One region of the Pseudoalteromonas sp. SG41-1 genome, then DNA from elsewhere that is predicted to be linked to it. Evidence: predicted binding sites of a transcription regulator. Region 1 holds the regulator's gene; the other holds the start of a gene.

The links. Region 1 encodes sigma-54, which starts transcription at its own class of promoters, with help from an activator protein. Its sites were predicted from a motif close to GTTGGCACGNNNNTNGNNT; they were not measured.
Region 2: a site for sigma-54 is predicted at 1,904-1,922, ahead of H5203_RS07485 (DUF3192 domain-containing protein). Genes of this name have one in related genera too.

The regions. Positions count from the first base shown of each region.
Region 1 covers NZ_JACJFL010000063.1:14,251-17,444, reverse strand. The annotation lists gene ptsN (PTS IIA-like nitrogen regulatory protein PtsN) at 169-621, opposite strand; gene hpf (ribosome hibernation promoting factor) at 626-913, opposite strand; gene H5203_RS20865 (RNA polymerase factor sigma-54) at 942-2,438, opposite strand; gene lptB (LPS export ABC transporter ATP-binding protein) at 2,505-3,194, opposite strand, start outside.
Region 2 covers NZ_JACJFL010000008.1:68,812-72,005, forward strand. The annotation lists gene H5203_RS07470 (SO_0444 family Cu/Zn efflux transporter) at 1-362, opposite strand, end outside; gene zntR (Zn(2+)-responsive transcriptional regulator) at 346-759, opposite strand; gene H5203_RS07480 (D-2-hydroxyacid dehydrogenase) at 860-1,804, shown strand; gene H5203_RS07485 (DUF3192 domain-containing protein) at 1,969-2,349, shown strand; gene H5203_RS07490 (diguanylate cyclase) at 2,416-3,194, opposite strand, start outside.

The DNA of each region.
Region 1 (3,194 bases):
TACCAATTTTATTAAAAACATGCTCATTCTTGCTTGTTAAATAACCCACTAACTTTGTTTAAAATTATTTATATAGAACAACTATATCTCATAATTTCCACCTTGTTCTAGAGCTATTTTCCTGTTGCAATAATTACTCTCTAATTCAATACAATACAATTGGTATGACTACGACTGAGCTGCAATTACATGATACAAATCTTGGTCTGTTTTTGCGCTACGTAGTTGTTTACAAAAATCTTTGTTATTGAGTTTATCAGCAATTGTGGCTAACGTCTTCAAATGAAGTTGGCTGTCACCATCTGGTACGATGAGGGCTACAAATATATCAACTGGGCGATTATCAATCGCATCAAAATCAACCGGTGATTCACTCACTAAAATTATTGCTAGCGGGTTTTCAACACCACTCATACGGCCATGAGGGATAGCAATACCACGACCAATACCGGTACTACCTAGTTTCTCTCTCGATAGTAGTGCGTTGAGGATTTCTTGTTGTGATAGCTGAGGGAGCTGTTCATGAGCCAATTGGCTTATAAATTCAATGATCCGTTTTTTGCTATTAAAAAGGACCGCAGCTTTACTGCAGTCCTGACAAATAAGTGAGCTTAATTTCATAGTGTTAGTGTCGAGCGTGCTTCTCTTTGTGTTTAATTACTTGACGATCAAGTTTATCGATTAGTCCGTCAATAGCTGCATACATGTCTTGGTGCTCAGTCGAGGCAAATAATTCAGCGCCACTGACATGTAATGTGGCCTCTGCTTTTTGGCTTAGTTTTTCTACATCAAGAATAACATGGACATTATTGATATGATCAAAATGCCTTTCAAGCTTGGCAAACTTATTGTTTACATAGTCTCTTAATGAATCAGTAATTTCTACGTGACGACCAGTTAAATTTAGTTGCATAAGCATTTTCCTCTTGTGATTTTACGCCTTAAATCAAACTTTTACGTTGATTTGACGGTGGAATAGCCAGCGACTCGCGGTATTTTGCAATAGTCCGTCTAGCTACTTTGATACCTTGCTCTGCCAATATATCTGCAATCTTACTATCACTCAATGGTTTCGCTGAGTTTTCTGCACTGATCAATTTTCTGATCAATGCTCGAATAGCTGTCGAAGAGCATTCGCCGCCGTTCTCAGTGCTTACATGACTTGAGAAAAAATACTTTAACTCAAAAATACCACGGGGGGTATGCATGTACTTTTGTGTCGTTACGCGAGATATTGTTGATTCGTGCATCTCAACCATTTCAGCAACGTCGTTTAGTACCATAGGTCGCATTGCTTCAGGGCCATGCTCAAAGAATCCCTGCTGTTGTTTTACAATGCAGTTAGTTACTTTGAGTAACGTCTCGTTACGACTTTCTAGGCTTTTAATAAACCATTTAGCTTCTTGCAAATGCGAACGTATAAATTGGCTGTCAGTGCTTGATTTTACTGAGCGTGACATTGCCGCATATTGGCTGTTCACTCTAATTTTTGGCATGCTGTCTGGATTAAGTTCAACCACCCAGCGACCTTTAATTTTTTTCACCGAAACATCAGGTATAACATACTCTGATTCTTCGCGTACTATAGTATCCGCAGGCTTTGGATTAAGGCTGTGGATCAGTGTCATTACTTCTTTCAGCTCATCTTCTTTAAGCTTAGTCTTTTTCATCAAAGTGCGATAGTCACGACTAGCTAATAAATCGATATGATCAGTTAAAATCATTTTAGTCTCGCTAATCCAAGGAGTTGCAGGATCAAATTGATTTAATTGAATACATAAACATTCTTGTAGGCTGCGCGCAGCAATACCAACAGGGTCAAATAACTGAATGCGTTTTAACACTGCTTGCACTTCGTCTAGTTCGATTTCTTCTTCGTTATTACCTTGATTTAAGCTCTCTGCGATGTCTTCGCAGCTCAAGGTTAAAATACCTGAATCGTCAACAGCTTCAACAATCGCAATGGCAATAGCTTCATCGGTTGGACTAAAAGGTGTGAGCTGTAATTGCCACATCAGATATTCGTGCAGGGTTTCAGTTGAAGCACCTTGATAAATTGACTCATCTTCAGGCATTGGGCCGGATGACGTATTTGGCGCAGCACTCATGTATTCGTCCCAGGTGACGTCCATAGCCATTTCGTCACTTAAAGTCTCTTTGCTTAATGCTTCGCTACTTTCTTGTTCATATTCGCTGGGCTTGTCGTCTGCTGATGCACTAACGGTTAAGTCATCGTTGTCTTGTTTTTGTTCGTTTTTACCAGCCGTGTCGTCTGAATATTCATGCTCTTCTAGCTCTAACAATGGATTGCTGTCGAGTGCTTCTTGAATTTCTTGCTGGAGATCCAATGTACTGAGTTGCAATAAGCGAATTGCTTGTTGCAGCTGTGGTGTCATTGTAAGTTGCTGGCCCATGCGCAGCTGGAGTGATTGCCTCATGTATCTCTAACAATCCTTTTATTGTTATCATCGTTAAGTCTAGCAGATACTTAGCCGAGCGTGGCTTTATAGCCTAAATTGCTCGCCCAGGTAAACATCGCGGACTGTTTGGTCGGCAAGTACATGCTCAGGGGTACCTGATGCAATTAACTCCCCATGAGAAACTATGTAGGCTTTTTCACAAACATCAAGGGTTTCTCGTACATTGTGGTCGGTAATAAGTACGCCAATACCACGGTTTTTAAGGTGTTCAATAATCTTCTTTATATCTAACACTGAAATAGGATCAACGCCAGCAAAAGGCTCATCAAGTAAGATAAATTTTGGATTTGCGGCTAAAGCGCGTGCAATTTCAACTCGACGACGTTCACCACCAGATAATGCCATACCTTGGCTGTCGCGAATATGTTGAATGCTAAACTCATCAAGTAAGCTGTCTAGTGCTTCTTCTCTGGCTTGTTTATTCAGCTCTTTACGAGTTTCTAAAATAGCCATCAGGTTTTGATAAACAGTTAACTTACGAAAGATGGATGATTCTTGTGGTAAGTAGCCAATCCCTAACCGTGCGCGACTGTGCATTGGGAGTAAAGTGATGTCATTATCATCAATACTTATTTTACCTTTGTCGCTAGGTACTAAACCCACAATCATATAAAAAGTGGTGGTTTTACCTGCGCCATTAGGACCCAGTAAGCCAACAATGCTGCCTGCGCTAACTTCTAAACCCACGCTTTTTACAACTTGGCGACCTTTATA
Region 2 (3,194 bases), on a different contig from region 1:
GCACTGCAAATCGCCGCTATTGGACGAATTATTGCCATAAAAGGACCTAGTAACACATACGATACCGACACCGAATCAACCCCTGTTTCTGGCGTCGATACTAAAAACGCAGTGGTAGCACTTTTTGAAGCGCCTGCACGTCTTAAACCAATTGCAGCAGGTATTACACCGCACGAACATAATGGCATTGGTGCGCCAATTAAAGCAGCTTTAACAGTCGTCCAAAAACCTTCTTTTCCCAAGTGTTTATTTAAGAAATCAGCCGGTAAGTACACATTTAATAACCCAGCTATTAATAAACCGAGCATTAACCAAGGTGCAGATAATAAAAATAACTGCCAAAAATTATTGATTAAGTCCATCAATGTCCTCCAAAGTGGTTAATATCGAACAGTTATCTGCGGGCTCTTTGCCTCCGCAGCACTTATCAGCTAACACGGATAATGATTGATGAAAACGTGTTAATTCAGCAATACGCTCTGCGACTAAGTCACGCTTTTGTATTGTTAAGTTTTTAACTTCATGGCAAGAATGCTGATGTTTTTTAAATTTAATTTGTAATAGTTCTTTGATCTCAGCCAAGCTAAAGCCAACATTTTTAGCGCGCAAAATAAACATCATTTGCTTAAGATCGGTTTGGCTATAATCTCGATAACCAGCTTGCGTTCGCGCTGAAGGCGTTAACACAGCATGCTTTTCATAGTACCTTAGGGTATCTGTAGAGACACCTAATTGACTGGCAAATTCGCCTATTTTCATCACCGTCTCCAATTAACATATTATCAACTGATGCTGAGTATAAACCTTAGAGTACACACCAAGGTCAAGCATTTATAAATTTTTATTATAAGGAAAGCTCATGAATATTACTCTTCTCGATACTGCTACGCTTGCAGGCACATCCCTTGAACCTTTTCAAAAACTTGGCAACTTCACTAGTTATTCACTAACCAGTCCAGCACAAGTATTAGCGCATAGTGCAGGCGCTGATGTCTTGATCACCAATAAAGTGGTACTTAATCGCGAAACACTGGCAAAACTCCCTGAATTAAAGCTCATATGTGTAGCCGCAACTGGCACTAACAATGTTGATTTAGTCGCCGCTAAAGAGTTTGGCATTGCCGTTACCAATGTGGCCGGGTATTCAACACCTTCGGTTGTACAACATACCTTTGCACTGATCACAAATTTACTGGGTAATACTCACCGCTACATTGCTGATTGCCAACAAGGGTTATGGCAACAAAGCGAGATGTTCTGCCGCCTTGATTACCGTTTTAATGATATAGGAGGTAAAACTCTGGCAATTATCGGTTATGGTTCGCTTGGTAAAGCTGTTGCGGATGTTGCACGTGCTTTTGGTGCCAATGTAATTATCAGTGAGCGTAAAAACCAAGTAACTAGAGAGGGCCGAACAGAATTTTACCAAGCAATAAAAACAGCTGATATTATTAGTGTACACTGCCCTTTAACCGATGAAAGTCGTGATCTGATTGGTGCTGCTGAACTTGCTATGATGAAACCCAATGCCATTTTAATTAACACCGCGCGCGGTGGTATCGTTAATGAAGCTGATTTAGCCAACGCACTGAGCAATAACCAAATTGCAGGAGCGGGATTTGACGTATTAAGTAAAGAACCAGCTGCGAAGGATAATCCATTGGCCGCTTATCGTGGTGATAATTTAATACTGACTCCACATATTGCATGGGCCAGTGAAGAGTCAATCATTCGCTTAGTAAAGCAAGTCAGCTTAAATATTAGCGCATTTAGCCAAGGTGAAAGTTTAAATAGACTGGTCTAATCAACTAACTTTTAGTTAGTCACGCTATAAAAGGTGGTTAAATATAATTCACCACCTTACAAAAAAAATCTAATTCATTGATTTTAAATAACATAAAATATTGGCTAGTTCTTTGCTAGCTAATAGATAAATTAAAATCAATATTTAGTATCCAGGATAAAATAATGAAAAAAGTACTTTTAATTGCCGCGCTTGCAGCCCCTCTTCTTACTGGTTGTGTAATTGCAGTATCCGATGGTGAAGCAGAAACGCATTGGGCTGGTAATAGTTCAAGCTGGGAAGAACATCATCAATTTAATCGTGAAAGCATCTCGGGGCTCACTTTAGATACCAGCTATCAAAATGTATTAAATAAATTAAAAACTCCCGACTTTACAGAATTATTAAAAAAAGACGGTGATGTATACCAAGTACTATTTTATGCCACCCATAGTATTCACTCTGACGGAAAAATGACAAAAGATGAATGTACTCCACTGGTCTTTAAAAACGAAAAACTGATTGGTGTGGGTGATAGTATTTATAATTCACTTAGCGCCATTTAGACACAAAACTAAAGCAGTAAAGAGTGGAGCATATTCACTCTTTATTTGCTGTAATAACTGACTTTACTAACTTGCGTCAATAACTCGAGCGATAATTTTATCGCGACCACTATCTTTAGCTTGATATAAACCTAAATCGGCTTCTTCAAGTAATATATGCTCAGCATAAACTTGACCAAACTCAGTTGTAGCAACCCCAATACTTATCGTAATGTGAGCGGCATTGAGTGATGCTTTATGCGGTATAGCAAGCGCATTAACAGCATCTCTGAGTTTATTAGCAAATTCCAATGCCTCGTACTGGTTGATGTCGGGTAATACTGCAGCAAATTCTTCACCGCCGTAGCGCGCAACAAAGTCAGTACCTCGCTCACACGCTGCAACTAATGCATGTGCAACACGTTTAAGGCAGTCATCCCCGGCACGGTGGCCATAACAATCGTTGTAACGCTTAAAGTGGTCTATATCTATTAATAGCACCGATAACGGTGTACCAGCTCGACGGCTGCGACGCCATTCTCGCGATAAGCTTTCATCTAAATAACGCCGATTAGGTATTTCTGTCAGCCCATCAATTGAGGCGAGCATTTCTAACAAATCATTTTTTTGCTTGATCAATAATTGATTACGCACTCGTGCACGTACTATTGCGGGACTAAATGGCTTAGCAATATAGTCCATTGCGCCTAATTCAAACCCTTTCGCTTCATCATCATGGCTTGTATTAGCTGAAATAAAGATAACTGGAATAGCGTGCGTAGTTGAATTTTCTTTTAACTGAATTAATACCTCATAGCCATTAATGCCGGGCATTACAATATCGAGTATAATTAAGTCAACCGCCG